DNA from 3 places in the Paenibacillus sp. 481 genome. Region 2 is predicted to be linked to each of the others. Evidence: riboswitches for the same ligand, from Rfam matches in the RefSeq annotation. Region 2 holds a riboswitch; each other region holds the start of a gene.
What was found. A riboswitch is a leader RNA that binds a small molecule or an ion and turns the genes downstream of it on or off. The one in region 2 is predicted to bind cyclic di-AMP.
Positions count from the first base shown of each region.

Region 1 (5,839 bases), 2.5 Mb from region 2:
ACATCAGTCGGGTCCAGATACGGGTACTCCTGACTTAGGAATTTTGCCAAAATCAGCGCAGCAGCACGTGAATCGGGATGAAGCGAAACAGCATTCCATAACACGCAAGGACAAGCAAGCAGACCGAAAAAAAGAAACGATTCGTTTCACCCTACATGCTGACGGAAATACGAAACAAGAGAAATGGACGAGTCGAACGAAGACGGCTAAGGTACATACCGCACAGTCCACACAATCGGCTCGCTCCGCTCAATCGCGGAAATCACAGAGCAAGCAACAGCAATTTAAGCTAAGCTTGGCACAACTAAGAATGAAGTATCCGCACTTTTTTAAACTGCGCGGCTCAGCTTCTGGCAAGCAAAAAGTTGCCTTAACGTTTGATGATGTGCCTGACCATATCATTACACCGCTCGTGTTGGACATTTTGAAAGAGCATCACATTCAGGCAACGTTTTTCCTAGTCGGTTCACGCGTAAAACAATATCCGCAGATCGTCAGACGCATGGTTGACGAAGGCCACATGATAGGCAACCACTCCATGAGCCATCCGTTGCTCACGAAGTTGTCGATGCCTGCTTTTACAACGCAAGTGTTGAACACGGAGCATATCATTGAGCAAGTTATCGGTTATAAGCCGCGCTTTTTCCGGCCTCCGTACGGTGCCATTAATGAAGAACAGCTACGTTGGGCAGGAAAACACGGTTATATCGTTGTTAACTGGGATGTCGATTCGAAAGACTGGAAAGGATTAAGCGGGGCCGAGATTGAGCAACTCGTCATGAGCAACGTTGAACCTGGTTCAATTGTGCTTCAGCATGCGGGTGGAAGCCCTCAAAATGGCTACTTGCGTGGGACGCTGCTTGCTCTGCCGCGTATTATTAAGAAGCTACAGGCCAAAGGCTACGATTTTGTGACTGTGCCTGACCTGTTTCACGATCAAAAAGAAAAAAAAGAGTCTTGATCGCTTATGTGTACACGAGGTACAACAAGCAATCAAGACTCGTCTATGGTTAGCCTCGTCAATGTAAGTGTTGACGAGGCCGCGTTGTAAGTTGAAGTGTTCGTTATTTCAAAACGTAAACTTGTACATTTTGAATGCCGAACGTATTGCCGACACGCTTGCTAACAGGAACAAAAATATCAATTTTGTTGCCATTAATCGCGCCGCCAATGTCACGTGCTGTAGCAAGAAGACCGCCACCAGGCAAATGTTTGAAATCATAGCCTGTAATAAACAGTTTCGTTCCAAGTGGAATCACGTCTGGATCAACGGCAACAGTTCCAAGTTCTAACTTGTTACCGAAGTAGTCGACTCCGCCCCATGGACCATTCTCGCTTGGATCAGCCGAATATGCGGTTGCTTTCATATTGGCACGCCACTTGTATTCCATTTCACGTCCAGACACTTGAACAATCTTATTCGAAGTTGACTTTGCTTTCATTGTCGCCACAGCCGCTTTAGGCTGAGCTTTAGATGGAGCTTTAGTCTGTGCTTTTGGTTGAGCTTTAGAACCTTCATTCTTGTTATCACCCGTTTGTTGTTCTGCTTGCTCCTTAGACTCCTTGGGCTGCTTCTCATTCGATGCTGTGTCTGCCGCAAATGGCAAATTCACTTTCAAGCCGCTGTATACGTTTTTAGGATCAATGTTCGGATTGGCAGCAAGTACTGCCTCTAAACCTAGATCATATTTATTGGCGATCGCATAGAAGGTTTCTCCCTCTTGCACCACATAGTTCTCTCCGTCTGCATAAACCGGTAAAATCTGTACAACAGCTGCTAAACCTAGTACTGCAATTGCTAATTTTAAAAATGTAATTTTCTTCATATAAGTATTCCTCCTTAGGTTGGCCTGCGGGGTTAGTTGTCGGATTCGGGTTAAGGAGTACCCTACGCATGTGTCAAACAATGAACAACGCAATCATTGCTCGTTAGCGATTCACCCCAAGACGCCGTCTTTATGTGACGGCTATCGGTCAATCATCCCCCGTACGGGTGTCGTTTCGGCTCGGAAAGGATCATATCACAATATTGTAACCTGTGCGCAGGTAGATCTTGTTAATCCTTGTAAACCTATGGATACCAATGGTTACAGCAATTTTACTTTTTCAAAAAATGTGCAGGTGATCAGTATAATACGTAAATGAGATTGGAAAATGATTGAAATCCATTGCAGGCTCATTTATACTATTACATAGAATTTCGATGCATAGATATTCTATGTGTTCGGGGGTGAACAAATAGTGATGATTAATAAAGAACTGATGAAAGGCAGTACCGTCATTTTATTGCTTACGGTATTGAATAAGAAAGAAATGTACGGCTATGAATTGATTAGGGAAATCGAGTACAGATCGGATGGCGTATTTACAATGAAGGAAGGTACGCTCTATCCTATTTTGCACACATTGGAAGCAACGGGGTGGCTTGATTCGTATTGGAGCGAGCATGATGGACGCAAGCGTAAATATTATCGCATTACCGATGAGGGCCGTACACACTTAGACGAGAAAAAAGTAGAATGGACACGTTTTCGCATCGCGGTTGACACCGTTATTGGAGAGGGGAATCCATAGTCGGCTTGGCACTGCCATTCATCGGCTACAGTTTTACAACACAGCTTGTTGACTTTGCCGCTGTCGGTCTTCTTTTATCCCTATATAGACGTAAAAATAGGATTCCACGCGGTCCCGGTCAGTCGAACCCTACTGGTCATGGTCCATCTGCGGCTCAATAAACTACATTTAGTCCTACAGCCACACAAAAAAGGAGCAGTCCAAACTCATTGAGTTCAGACTGCTCCTACTGCGCATCATACGCAGACGTTAAACGCCTTCCACTTTTACAACACTTTACTCAAAAACTCTTGTGTCCGCGGATGCTTCGGCTCGCTAAACAGCTCCCCCGGCTTCCCAGCTTCAACAATTTGACCGCCGTCCATAAAAATGACGCGGTCCCCTACCTCACGAGCAAAGCCCATCTCGTGTGTCACGATGATCATCGTCATCCCTTCGGCAGCGAGCGATTTCATCACTTCTAGCACATCGCCAACCATCTCTGGATCTAGGGCAGATGTCGGCTCGTCAAACAGCATCACATGCGGCTGCATCGCCAACGCCCGTGCAATGGCAATCCGCTGCTTCTGACCACCAGACAGCTGGGCAGGATACGCCTGTGCCTTCTCAGCGAGCCCTACTTTTTTAAGCAGCTCAAGCGCAAGCTGTTCCGCATCTCCCTTGTTCACGTTCTTCACTTTAATCGGCGCCAACGTAATGTTGTCCAGCACCGTCATATGCGGAAATAAGTTAAACGACTGGAATACCATTCCCATTTTCTCACGTGTTACGTTAATATCATGTTTGCTAGCATTGATGGACTGACCTTCAAATACAACGTTCCCTTGTGTAGGCGTTTCCAGTAAATTCAAACAACGCAAAAATGTACTTTTACCAGAGCCACTCGGCCCAATAACGACGACGACTTCCCCTTTAGCGATGCTAATATCGATGCCGTTCAAAATGTTGAGCTTACCAAAGCTTTTATGCAAATTTTGAACTTCAATCATTTGTCTTCAACTTCCTTTCCCAGTAGCCGATCAGCTTAGAAAGTGTAAATGTTAAAATAAAGTACGTCATGGCAGACCCTACTAAGGGGCCCATTGCCGTATAAGTTTGACTGCGGATAACTCCAGTCTGATAAAAAATATCGGCCAGACCGATAAAGCAAACGATTGCTGACTCCTTAATGATAACAACAAACTCATTGGCAATGGTCGGAATGACGGTACGTAGCGCCTGAGGCAATATAATGTAGCGCATCGCCTTCGCCTTCGTCATACCGAGTGAACGCGCAGCCTCCAATTGACCTTTATCAATCGATTGAATACCAGTCCGGAAAATTTCCGCCAAATAGGCGGCGCTATTCAATGAAAGGGCGATAACCCCTGCTATAAATTTGTCAAACTCAATCCCAAATTGGGGTAGTCCAAAATACACTATAAACAATTGGACAATAAGCGGTGTCCCCCGAAATATTTCGATATATACCGTTGCAACCCAACTGATCGGTTTGATCGGACCTAACTTCATAAATACAAGGATAGCACCCAGTATAGATCCGAATATAACAGCGAAAAATGATAGTTCAAGCGTTACAATTGCGCCCGATATATACAAATCTTTATTTTCCCATAGCATATTAAAAAAGTCACTCATGCCGTTTCCCCTCTCGCTAGCTCTAACTTTCAACCTTACATCTTGCTTTTAAAAAAAGAAGGGCGGCAATTACGCCGCCTAACATGCATCGCTTATTGTTCTGCTAACGCTTGAGCATCGATCAAAAACGTTTCGATTTTGCCTTCCTGCTTCAAACGTTGAATAGTTTTATTAATTTGTGCCGCCAAATCCGGATTTTGTTTATGAATTCCAACGACATAACCTTCTCCTTCCGGCTTCAGCTGCACGTCAGCAACTGCCAATGCATCACTGCGCTTTGTCGCGTAAGCTTTCGCCACAGGCTTCTCGGCAAGTACGGCCTCGATACGATTCGATTCCAGTGCCAGTGCAAGGTCACTTACTGAAACGAGCTTTTCAATCTGGGCATCTGGAATTTGCGTCGCGACATCTTCGAAAGTCGATCCTTGCTGCACACCGATCTTTTGCCCTTTCAAATCTGCCGCTGTTTTATACTTTTCTTTATCAGCTGCACGAATAATTACGCCTGCCTCAGCTAAATAGTAGGGCTCGGAAAAGGTCATCGCTTTCTCCCGCTCAGGGTCAGCGTCCAAACCTGCCATAATGAAATCTACCTTTTTCGAATTCAAAGCTTCGATAACCGAATCAAACTTCATATCTTCAATGACGAGTTCAGCACCCATATCTTTCGCAATTTCTTTCGCGATCGAAATATCGAAGCCGACGATCTCGTCCTTACCATTCACTGTCTTATGGAACTCGTATGGCGGATAGTCCGCGCTCGTGCCAAGTACTATTTTCTTCTTTTCTGTAGCTCCACCTGCTGCTTGATCTTTCGTACTGCATCCCACTAGCAAAGCCATAATAATTGCGCAAACCGTTAATAGTTTCATCGATTTCATATGTCATCCCCGCTTTTGTTGTCTATAGTATGTGCCCGCTTATCGTGTTGCTTATGGGGCTGAACTCATTATACATAAATGTGTATACTTATACAATCCTATTTTTAAAAATATTTTCAATTCCGTCGATTTCCTTGTAAATCACCTGTTTATCGGGTACTCATATGATATAATACTATGGTTGATAATGTCATCATAATGAGGTGAAATGATTAAATGAATGCTAAAGAACGAATTGCCCACGCGATCGACCAAAATGCTGATGAACTGAAACATATTTCACGTTATATTGGTCAGAACCCTGAGCTTGGCAACGAAGAATATAAAGCCAGTGCTCGCCTGAGCTCCTATTTGGAGTCCCATGGTTTTACAGTTGAGCGAGGTATCCTATCTATTGAGACGTCATTTATCGGAACATATGATAGCGGGAAGCCTGGACCAACGATTGCATTTTTATGTGAATATGATGCATTACCTGATATTGGACACGCATGTGGCCATCATCTGATCTGCACAATGAGTATCGGTGCAGCAATCGGCTTGAAGGATGTATTGGAAGAGACGGGCGGCGTCATTCGAGTATACGGTACGCCAGCCGAGGAGACGAACGGTGCGAAAGTGCCGATGGCTGATGCGGGAATGTTTGATGATTGCGACATAGCAATGATGGCCCACCCTTTCCATCGCTATGAGCAGTCAGGTACGTCCCTAGCGATGGATTCGCTCCAATTTGAATTTCATGGCCG
Region 1 covers NZ_CP075175.1:5,672,667-5,678,505, forward strand. Annotated here, with positions in the region: gene KIK04_RS24070 (polysaccharide deacetylase family protein) at 1-961, shown strand, start outside; gene KIK04_RS24075 (3D domain-containing protein) at 1,065-1,826, opposite strand; cyclic di-AMP (ydaO/yuaA leader) riboswitch at 1,832-2,017, opposite strand; gene KIK04_RS24080 (PadR family transcriptional regulator) at 2,242-2,574, shown strand; gene KIK04_RS24085 (amino acid ABC transporter ATP-binding protein) at 2,841-3,563, opposite strand; gene KIK04_RS24090 (amino acid ABC transporter permease) at 3,556-4,212, opposite strand; gene KIK04_RS24095 (transporter substrate-binding domain-containing protein) at 4,305-5,093, opposite strand; gene KIK04_RS24100 (M20 family metallopeptidase) at 5,310-5,839, shown strand, end outside.
Region 1: linked by a shared signal. The riboswitch ahead of KIK04_RS24075 (3D domain-containing protein) and the one ahead of KIK04_RS10635 (hypothetical protein) in region 2 are both predicted to bind cyclic di-AMP.

Region 2 (5,839 bases):
TGTGTCCGAAATGAGCAATCCGGATTATAAAGCGTTTTTCGAAAGCAATGCAAAAATGTGGAGATCCACAACGACCAAAGATTTTGCAGTGCTTCTAAGCACAAGTGATACACACTCAGCCAATAAAGTTCGCGTAAACCGCACAATTGTGAACTTCCCGCAATTTTATGAAACGTATGGAATTAAGCCTGAGGATGGCATGTATGTAGCACCGGAGGATCGAGTGTCGATCTGGTAAAAAGAAGAGCAGATTGAGGGCGTTTAGGTCGTTCCTATAGATCATAGAACTTGCATCCTCAAATAAAAGCAAGGCCACTCCTAAGCATGGAGTGGCTTTTTTATTTTTTTCTCTAATTCCTCATATCCCGCCCCCTTGCTTCATTGACAAATCGTCAAACGATCATTAAAATAAAATTGATCGATCAATCAGTTTTTTTAACAAACGACCAAATTCAGTCACTAAGTATTTGAAATGACCTTCACCTGTGACCCCACACATCGAAATCGTTCTCAACCCCACTTTTTATGTAAGATGCACTACCCTGTGGAATAAGATCAAAATAAACTAAGCAATTACGTAAAGATTTGAACGACCAGACGTATTTGCTAAACCAAAGGGAGAAGATTATCATGCCCGTTCCATTAAGCAATAGCACAACCGAAATAAAAAAACGCGCAGTTTCATTGGATCTAGCAAGAGGTACGATGTTGCTGCTAATTGCACTCGCACATGCCCCGCTCTACTTATACGGCTCTGAACCTGGCATCATGCATAGGGTTGAAGGAATTACGTGGTATGATCAGGCTGTAAACTTTTTTGGCCAGTTCCTTATTGATAATAGGGCAAGAGCGATGTTTGCCGTCTTATTCGGCTATGGTTTAGTTCTGGCATTTAACAGCCAACTCTCTAAAGGAACAAGCGCGAAAGACGCACTAAAGAAGATACGGCGCCGTTCGTGGTACTTGATTGTATTTGGGATCGTGTTACTCGTCATCATTGGGGGCCAAGATATTCTTATGGCTTACGGTTTCGCCGGGCTGCTAGTCAGTTGGGTGTTACTACGTAACCATAAAACACTGATTCGAACTTTTGTGTTGATTACTTTGTTGTATGTCATTTTCACCCCCCAATTATGGGGCTTCACCATGCAAAGCGTTGGCAGCTATAGTTTCATTCCACAGCTGTCAGCAACAGACACCTACCTTAGCACGACTTTTAAAAAGTTGATTACTTTTCCCGTAGTCCCTATTTTCATTCATGTTATGGCCCCAATTATCCCTCCCGTTCTGCTCGGCATGTGGATGGCCAGATATCAGCTATTATCCAAACCAGACCAGCATGTAAAAAGTATTTATCTCATCACCATTACAGGATTAATTGTCTCTTTATTAGGGGCCATTCCTTTATCTTTAATCGGAAACGTATGGAATCCTAGTTATTATACAGTTGGATTGGTAAACAGTTTACACATTATGACTGGAATGGCTGGAGGATTAGCTTATGCTACGTTATTTGGCATCATTGGGACAAAAATAAAAGATCCCGGACGCTTTACTTTTTCTTTAATGGCTTTAGGAAAACGTTCCTTAACCTTCTTTGTGTTCAATGAGACATTGCTTGTCCTTTTCTTATCACCAGTAGCGCTTAATTTAGGAGGACAGGTAGGAAACAGCATTGCTGCAATGATTGCAGTGGGGATTTGGGGCCTCTCTGTTGTGTTAGCCACAATATTGGAAAAAAGGAATATGGTTGGACCATTGGAAATATGGATGAGGAAATTGGTATATAAACATAAATAAATGACCAGACAACCGAGTACTTGGAGCACTCGGTTGTCTTTATTTCCACTAGATTGGGCCGTTGCTATTCCCCTATTTTAAGCTGCAAAAATGGGGTCAGCTATAATCGCAAATTTTAAAGGACTGAATCTTATTTGCAATTCGTTCCATACAAATCCACTCCACCCCAGATCTTCTCCAAGAGGCCTAGAATCAGGTTATAACCATCCCTTGTTCCTAATGGTATCTCTGGGTGTCTCTCTTCCTCGCAAGAAACAGTACGATTTGGCACGTTTCTTCAACACTATCAATTGAATCCTTTAGGATGCACGGCTTCGGGCATGCTGTGCTTGCTGCAATCATAGTCGGTTTGAGAACCACTGTAAGAAAAATAGGTCCGCCAAGTCCTGATCATTGTCTATTCCAATCTGCAGGGCATGCATACGATGAGACTGACGGGAGGTGATATTCTGCATGCTCAAAAAAACAGCAGCCGGCAAAGTCGAAAACCAAGTCTATTCCAACCGTGTGGCCAGATCAGAGTTCGACCAGAACTGGCGAACTACTGTGTCAAGAAGCGGATACGTGATCTATATTGCAACAGCCAACCGTGCAAAGGTAACCGTCTTGCTAACTAACGGTTCGAGCAAGCTGCTCATTTTCAACAAAGGTGGGCAAGTGCTAGTTGGCGGCGGCGGAACGAGCCATTACAGTAAGCCTCATATAGCTAAGAATTTGTAGGTAGAATGTAAAGAAACTGGTCCTGCTCTCATCTTCTTATGTGAGCAGGGCTTCTTCCACATGGACTGGTTAGCACGAGAAGTAAGCTTGCGAATAGTCGAACAAAACAGCCCGATCCAACCAAGATATATGGGTATTGCCTTCCCGTTGCATGGCCGGGTTGCGCAGCTTGGATGCCAAATCCATTAAAGAGGCCTTAGCAAGATTCGTTCTAATTGGGCCCCCCAATTTATCTTTCTCTTCTACAATATCCAAGGCCACCGGGATGGAAACACCCTTTAATTTCATAAATACTTTTGCCCATTGAACGAGATCAAAATGACGATTCTCAATTGGAATAAAGTATTCTGCAAAGCCTGACATGTTTCGGCTAGAAATTACCATTAATCCGCACATGCTTTTATCAATGATTCCAATAACTCCACTTTCAATCCTTTTGGTGTCATAAAGATAGGTTTCGATATGATCGATTTTACATTTAGCCAAATCATGTTCTACGCTTTTTTCCGGTAAAGGGGTACTTACTTTCTGCACGATCGATTCCTCCTTCAATGCTATTTATTACGCTCATAAGCTTTTTAGGCAAACAAAAAGAAGCCCTTTGAGCAGAGAATTCTTACTCTCGGACTTCTTCCGCTGAACGATCAAGCTGAAGAACACGATCGTGATTCTCTCTCTTTGCGCTTACGAGGTTAGCTGTCGGATTCGGGCTTGAGAGACGCCCTACCCCAGCTTGCTTAAACAAGCTAGGGATTCACCCCGTGAAACCATCCTAGGAGGATGGCTTCGGTTGGTTCCCCCGTTTCCCTGTTCAGGGAATTCAGCGTTTTGGAACAATAATTCATGCCCGTGCTGTTGAATGAATTGTACGATCTCACAAGCCAATATGTAAAATTCAAATATGAAGAACATACCCTCTTATTTAGCATTATCTGGTGATGAAATCGGATTCATTTTATATAATCTTATATTTTCTATATTATTACTCCGCTAAGCTTCAAGTATCTCCTTTTATCCGATATTGGATTGTCATCTGCAACTCGATGACATTATAAAATAGACATCTTCAGTCCTCCATCATTTAAAACATCAAACAATCTTGATAACACGAATGGCATCAGAGGATACCTTTGCAATTTATTTGCTTTCAGAAGTGTCATATCTATTCGTTATCGTTTCAAACTTTTCCGTATTTCCCACTATTACCTCTCTAATCTAAATGATCTTATTTATCTTTAATCAACGCCTTAAATGATTTCAATTTATGTTGAGCGCGTCGATACATCATATAATCAAATAAATTGGCTATACATATAATGCCCAGCGCTATCAATAATATCGGGGTGAATTCCACTTGGCCTTCCATTTCGCTGCTTGTGAACATCATGGAGGAGATCAAAATAAATGTAGTAACGATTAATGCAATGAAGTTGTGTATAAAGAAGTACGTCCGAGAATTGGCCATACGAATTGGGAGTATTGATGTTAGCCATTCTGTAATCAAACCAATAATGAACCCTACACTTCCGCTGGCTAATACCGTTAAAACTTTGTACGAGAACAGTACATCTGCATCATCATAAAATTGTAGGAGAATACCTATGAAGAGACCGATAAAAAATGACTTTATAATACTTTCCAAATTTATTTTCTCCATTATTGCTCTCCTATATTTTGAGTGTGCTCCTAAGCTTTTTTGAGAACATTTTTGATACTTCAAGTTCAGCGTTATTATCCATTCTGAGTACATATCTAGAGTTAAACCAAGGGATAATTTCTTTTACGTGAAGCAAATTAACGAGTTGTGACTTATTGATTCGTATAAATCCTTTTGCTACCCATACGTTCTCATAATATTGCAAAGTTTCTTTGATACTATAACGATTAGACTTTGTATATGCCATAATTCCATCAGAGCCTGCTTCTACATATAGAACATCCCTTGGTTCAATAACTGCAAATTTATTTTCACTGAAGCCTGTCAGAGTATTCATAACATGTATGTGTTCCCGAACGCCGGAGACCAAAAGCTTAACCACATCCATATAGTCAATAGCATCGAATACAACAATAAGCTTACCACTGGGTATATCATATCCATTTTCAACTAGCACCAAATCGCTGTCTTGCATAATTTCAATTTGGTATTTGGATAATTCTTGTTTCAATTTTTCATAAACCTTATTTGAACACAATAATTGAACCATCATGTCTCCTCATGTAACAGAAGTATTTATCCAACTATCATCCTATCATAAATCATTCTTATTTTTACCAATTCCTCAATGCCTTTTTCCCTAAAATCAAGTGATCCAAAATTAACAATAAAAATAGTGTCCTTTTCTTTATCGACTAATATATAAGTTCCTGTAGCTCCAACAGCACCATAAACATCTGTCATTGAGCCCAACAGAAATGACAACTCGCTAAAGTCAAAATACATCATACCCATGCCGTAATAAATGCCCTTTTGATAGCGATGATTAAAGTCAGTCATCTGTTTATACACTTTCTCGGACAATAAATCCCCGTTCTCTAAAGCCCTCATGAACGCTAACAGATCATCCATAGTAGTAACAACACCGCCACCTGCCCAATCAATCGATAATGCATTTCTCTCACTGTAGTCAACGCCATTTATATAAAACCCAACAATATCAGCTGGTTTATCATGATAAAACATTAAATAACTATTATGTATGCCCAAGGGCTCAAAAATTTTTTCCTCTAAAATATTTGAATACGATTTTCCCTCAATCGCCTCCACAATAAGTCCAAGCAAAATATATCCCGTATCCGAATAATAAAATTGTTGTCCGGGCTGTCCAACAGAATTCTGGTTTTCTCTAGTAAACGCAATCAACTCTTCTGGCGTAAATGAAAGATCAGGATTAGAACATATCCTTTCCAATATAGGTTTCCCGGTGTTAACCGGACCTTCAAAATAATCTCCAACTCCTGATGTATGACTCAGCAAGTGTCTTACTGTTACCTGCGCGCTGTAATCGATGCCGTCTACCACAAATAATCCCTTCAGGATGTCAGCATCTAGCCAAGAATTGATGTTATCGTCATAGTTGATTTTACCCTCGTCAACTAACATCCCGTAGACAGCCGCACACATGGTTTTGCCGATGCTGGCTGCATGATATTGGCTATCCGTTTGAACGGGTTGCGCCGAAGATTGATTTTTAGTGCCTACTGCAAATTGTTCAAAGTAGCCTGTCTGGCCAGAGTAAATGGTTAATAACACGCTAGATAACGAATCATTTTTTTTCACTATTTTTGCTATGCGATTTTTAATTTTTTCATTAACTAC
Region 2 covers NZ_CP075175.1:2,437,422-2,443,260, reverse strand. Annotated here, with positions in the region: gene KIK04_RS10650 (M13-type metalloendopeptidase) at 1-238, shown strand, start outside; gene KIK04_RS10645 (DUF418 domain-containing protein) at 631-1,800, shown strand; gene KIK04_RS10640 (hypothetical protein) at 2,254-2,520, shown strand; gene KIK04_RS10635 (hypothetical protein) at 2,590-3,054, opposite strand; cyclic di-AMP (ydaO/yuaA leader) riboswitch at 3,186-3,356, opposite strand; gene KIK04_RS10630 (hypothetical protein) at 3,746-4,162, opposite strand; gene KIK04_RS10625 (LytTR family DNA-binding domain-containing protein) at 4,188-4,730, opposite strand; gene KIK04_RS10620 (serine hydrolase domain-containing protein) at 4,754-5,839, opposite strand, start outside.

Region 3 (5,839 bases), 1.8 Mb from region 2:
TTAAAACAAGTGTAAATTCGCAATTTGAACAATATAAACAGCTCAACTTAATTATTGTAGTTATTATCTTCTTTTTGACAACAGTTCTAGGGACACTTGCTCCATATATATACCGTTATTATTTAAGCCTTTAGACTGGCAGTACAATACTCAATCAAAAATTGATGCTGTTAAATTGGACTCCATGAATCTTGAAAGTAAAATATCATATTTAACTGAACAACTACAATTACAAGTTGATAATTTCTCAAATATATTATTATTTATTCAAGATGAACATTACTTTCTACTTCTCATTGTTTTTATACCTTTAGTTTTTTTATTCTTCATAACACTTTATAGATATAGATGGATTACCATTATTAACAATCTGGTGAACGAAGCATTTGAAGAAAAAAAAGCTCTAAAAAAAGGTTAGAGGTTATGTACGACCGATAAAGCGAATGAAAAAACCATGAAGATATTAAGACATTGGATAACCAAATGGACAATGAGGAAACTGCTACTACGCCAATCAGTGCATGAAGCGTAATGTATATTCCACCCAAGATACTGCAAAGTCACTGAATTGCTAATATACGATGGTTGAATTGAAGGATTTTGTGAATGTTACTCTTGCTATTAAGGAAATTAAAGGTTTTCCACCATGAAATTAATATTATTATCACAAAAATCGCTGTTTTAAGTGGCTTTTTTATATACGTGTATGAGGTATCAATGCTTGGGTAATGAGGAGTTTATTCAATCGACGATTTGTAACAAGAAAAGAACGTGTAATTATGATATTTTGCTTTTTTTCTGAAATACAGTACGCAAATTTTGCATACTGTACTCTCTGGTTTTATTGACTAAACCAGAATTGATTGTCGGCTCCAACTGGTGTTATTGATTAAACAAACAAAAATAAACATATTATAATGGTTAAGTTACCTAATTTTATAACAATCATTTTGTCACCTCCTTCATTTCAATTAATAATAGTCTATTCTGCTGTAGTTCAATTGATACTAAAAGTTGTCTGCAACTAATGTTAAACAAGAACCAGAGGGGACTCTAAAGTTGTAAATTAAGCAGGAGTTTAATTTATTTAATATGAGCAAATAATATTTCATTGAACTCCTTGCCGTAAGGGTATTTTTACCCCACCCAAACAAAAAACACCCCGAAATCCCAATGAGATTTCGAGGTGCCTCTTTTAGCGGATTACTCCGCGCTATTATAAAGTTGTACTTAGCCTTTGAATAATTGCACCCAAACTCCGTTATAATAAGCTACACCGATAGAAGAGTATTGGCCCTTCATGATGTTCTCACGGTGACCAGGGCTGTTCATCCAGTCCTTCATCACTTGTGCTGGAGATTGTTGGCCTTTAGCGATGTTCTCGCCAGCCGTGTTGTATTTCACGCCGAACTGCTTCATCATATCGAACGGCGAACCGTAAGTTGGCGAAGTGTGGCTGAAGTAGTTTTTGCTATGCATGTCTTTTGCTTTTACCATAGCTACGTCGTTCAATTGGGAATCAGCTTTCAATGGCTGAAGACCTGCTTTGGAACGCTCTTGGTTAACCAAGTTGATAACTTGTTGTGCAAAGTTATTTTTGTCTTGGTTTTCGTTGTTACCGTTGTTGCTAGGATTTGTTGGCTTAGACGGTTGTTCTGGTTTAGTAACTTCTGGCTTTTGCACTTCAGGCTTAGATGGCTTGGATGGCTTTTCCGTACCTGGCTTGTTCATGCCCGGGAAGTATTTTTCCATCAAGTCAGCAAGGGCTTTATCCATGTTACCTTTGTTTCCTTGGAAACCTTGGAAATTAACAAAGCAGTTCGGGTTTTGAACTTGAACTGGCTCTTTTGCTGGTGCAGCAGATACCGCTCCTGCAGAAATTACTGGTGTTAGTGCCAAGGCACCTGCTACGACTACTTTCGTCATATGTTTCTTCATACTAAATATCTCTCCCTTTGGTAGCCTACGAGGTTAGCTGACGGGTTCGGGTCAAAAGGTCTCCCCTACCGCTTATGGCGGCTTCACCCCACTATGTGGGTCCCCCGTGCCTTTTGGCTTCGGCTTGTTTTTTTAATACTTTCACATGTTAACATGGATCAACAAAGAGATCATTTTAAAAATAATAGAAATAAACATAAATATTTACAAACTGTAACTTTTTCATTTCAGCGCTGTTACCTGCACTTCACACATTTCTCCGCCCCAAAATGCACGTCATTTTTTTTCCTTCTACTAATAGCTAATCAAAGCTAAATTCAACTCTACGAATCTCTCATCTATATAAAATGCGACATCCCTTTAACAATTCCATTAAAGATGACAATCTTTTCGCTCATTCCACCCCCAATCCAGCCACCAATAAAAATTTTTTATCCACTTTACTCGTATACAAGGTAATTTTCGTGTGTTATATTTTGGATATATTCGCCATTTTGAATAAGTAAGAAAGGAACGGAGAGCAGCATTCACATGGAACCGATCGAAGATTGTCTAACCTTTTTGCTCGGCAAAGCATCCCAACGTGCATATCAAATTGCTAAAGCCAAGCTGCAACCGTATGGCGTCACGCCCGTACAGCACGCACTTCTCCATCTGCTATGGGAAAAAGACGGACAGCACAGCTCCGAGCTAGGCGAACGCCTCCGACTCGACTCTGCGACCATGACCGGGTTGCTCGATCGTCTCGCGCAAAGCGAGCTTATTGAACGCCGGCCAAGTCCGACAGACCGCCGAATGAATCATATCTTTTTGACACCACGCAGTCAGGAATTGCAAGCTCCGTTATCCATTTGTATCGAAGATACGCACAAGGAAGCGTTGCAGGACTTTACAGCAGACGAAATCGCCCAGCTCAAAGGTATGCTCGCTCGATTCATTGGCCTTCATCCATAAGCTTAAACCCTCATGCTTAACCCATACCGAACAGAAAGCGAGGTTCATTTCATGCATCAAATGAAACCATTAAGCGAAACCATGCTTGGTGCCTTAGGCATCGAGCTTGGAGAAATCACACCCGAACGAGTAACGGCTACCATGCCTGTTAACGCGGCGACACACCAGCCTTTCGGGCTACTCCACGGGGGTGCGTCTGTCGCACTTGCAGAAACCGTCGCCAGCTTAGGCACGTGGTTCCTCATCGATCAAACAACCGAAGCCGCTGTCGGACTCGAAATTAACGCCAATCACATTCGCTCCAAGCAATCAGGAACGGTGACCGCCATCGCAATACCACTGCACAAAGGCCGTTCCACCATGGTCTGGGAAATCAAAATTGTGGATGAAGACCAACATCTCATCAGCATCGCCCGCTGTACCGTCGCTATTATTAAACAGAAGAAGACCCTTAACTAATTTTCAAAAAGAACAAAAGTGATCAACGGCTGCTATGCTATTTTGTAGCCCCAAGAATTGATTGCGCTTACATTGTAATATACATGATACAATTGCCTAACTGCCCTACCTACACCGATCAGCCAACTTTACAGATACAGAAAAATATCAAACCGCGAGAGGATGAGTTCAATTGTCTAAACGACTACCGCAACAAATGACTCAGCAGCTCAGTTTGCCTGTTATCGTCGCCCCCATGTTCCTTATTTCTAGTCCGAAAATGGTTATCGAGAGCTGTAAAGCAGGCCTTATCGGGTCATTTCCACTTCTGAACGCTCGCACAGCCGAAGACCTTGACGACTGGATGCAGCAAATTACGGATGCGCTCTATGCGGCCAAGGCCAAAGAGCCTGGGCGCCGTATCGCTCCGTGGGCAGTTAACCTGATCGTCCACCGCACGAACAAGCGCTTCGAAACCGATTTAGCGCTTATTGTGAAACACCAGCCACCGATTGTCATTACATCGCTCGGTGATCCGCAGCCAATCGTTGACGTCGTGCATCAATATGGCGGACTCGTGTTTGCAGATGTCAGCACGCTCAAGCACGCTGACAAAGCCGCACAGCGTGGCGTGGACGGACTCGTCCTCGTATGCAGCGGCGCAGGCGGACACGCGGGGGCGATCAATCCGCTCGCCTTTATCGCCGAAGTCAAAAAAACTTGGACCGGCATCACGATCCTCGCCGGCAGCATCTCTAACGGCCAAGACATATTGGCCGCCGAAGTACTCGGTGCCGATCTCGCCTACATGGGCACACGCTTTATTGCGACGACCGAGAGCTTTGCCCATCACGATTACCAAACGATGCTGATCGAATCCACACTAGATGACCTGATTTACACCGATGCCATTAGCGGCGTAAAGGGCAATTACCTCATTCCGAGTATTCGCAATGCCGGACTCGATCCAGCCAAGCTGCTAAAAAAAGATAGCATCGATTTCTCGCAACTCAATGCCACCAACGCCAAAGCGTGGAAAAATATTTGGTCGGCTGGCCAAGGCTTAGGCGCCATTGAGCAAGTCGCATCCGTTGCACAAGTTGCAGCGGAGTTAAAGCAACAATACAAACAAGCCTTGCATCAACTGCAACTCACCAGCGTTCCTGACTAAGTACATGATCCAATAAAAAAGGCAAGCTGCCAGCATCGGTCATCGTTGGCAGCTTGCCTTTTGTTGTTTATCAACCACATGGTTACCTATCAACTAGCATCACCAATGCCCATTGCCCATCACACGTAACGAATCAAGCTAATCAAACTTAACTAATAATTGCCCACCTTTCTATGTCCGTTTTCGAGTACCTGTCCCTCACTCCCCAACCCTCTCCTGTACGCGGCAGACGTCGATGCTCCTGCGCTACCGACTGCGAAAATTCCAGCGGCACATATACACAATGCTTCTCGTATGTATGGCCCCTTCGCTTAAACTCGTACACCACCTCCTTTTTTCCTAGCTCAAGCGGCGTCCATAACAACGACGCATCCAGCTTAACATACTGCATCGGCACATCTTCTGATACTCGTATCGTCTGCGACTTGCGATAGAGCCCACCTAATATGATTCGCGACGATAACCGTTGCAGCGTATGCTCCGCACTAATCGCCTGAATCCCCGCAAAATAACGTCCGTCTCTCCCTAGCCCAAAGCTATATTCCTCATTGGCACAGTATCTAGAACCGTGAAACTTAAACGGCAGCGATCGACAAACACGCTCCATTTCCGTTAAAGTCTCACAATATTGACCGAGTAAGATAAACGATTTTAGTTTTACGATATAAGCATCCATACTTACACCATCCTCCTTGAATTCCAATTTTTATGATTGTAAACCAAGTAGAACTTTTTTCCTAGACATTTAATACTATATAATAGCAAATTTGACATTTAATCTCATATATTTTCAACGAAAAAGCCTCATTATTAAGTATTTAGTCTTAATAAAGGCGCCGAAAGCATGTAAATATACCCATTTATTTATCCATAAATTATAATAAATAAACAGATACTTTAGACTCAATAAGAATCACACAAACAAAAAACGGACCCTCGCAATTGCGAAGATCCGCCTCCATATGTTACTTACAAGAAAAATATCATAAACACAATCGCGAGTACAAAGCGATAGTATGCGAAATACGCAAATGGCAATCGCTTCAACAAGTTCAAGAACGTCTTGATCGCGAGCATCGCAACCACGAACGCAGCAATAAAGCCTGTCGCGAAAAAGCTGAAATCGTCCATCGATAAGTGGGATGCGCTCTTGAGCAAGTCATAGCCTGTTGCACCAACCATCATCGGCACAGACAACAAGAACGTGAACTCTGCGGCAGCCGTATGGCTTACGCCAAGCAGCAAGCCACCCGAAATCGTCGAGCCCGAACGCGAGAAGCCAGGCCACAACGCGAACATTTGGAACAAACCAATACCAGCCGCTTGCTTGTACGTAAT
Region 3 covers NZ_CP075175.1:4,277,661-4,283,499, reverse strand. Annotated here, with positions in the region: gene KIK04_RS18910 (hypothetical protein) at 1-134, shown strand, start outside; gene KIK04_RS18905 (CAP domain-containing protein) at 1,231-1,938, opposite strand; cyclic di-AMP (ydaO/yuaA leader) riboswitch at 1,945-2,073, opposite strand; gene KIK04_RS18900 (MarR family winged helix-turn-helix transcriptional regulator) at 2,470-2,892, shown strand; gene KIK04_RS18895 (hotdog fold thioesterase) at 2,944-3,351, shown strand; gene KIK04_RS18890 (NAD(P)H-dependent flavin oxidoreductase) at 3,524-4,501, shown strand; gene KIK04_RS18885 (hypothetical protein) at 4,650-5,177, opposite strand; gene KIK04_RS18880 (undecaprenyl-diphosphate phosphatase) at 5,471-5,839, opposite strand, start outside.
Region 3: linked by a shared signal. The riboswitch ahead of KIK04_RS18905 (CAP domain-containing protein) and the one ahead of KIK04_RS10635 (hypothetical protein) in region 2 are both predicted to bind cyclic di-AMP.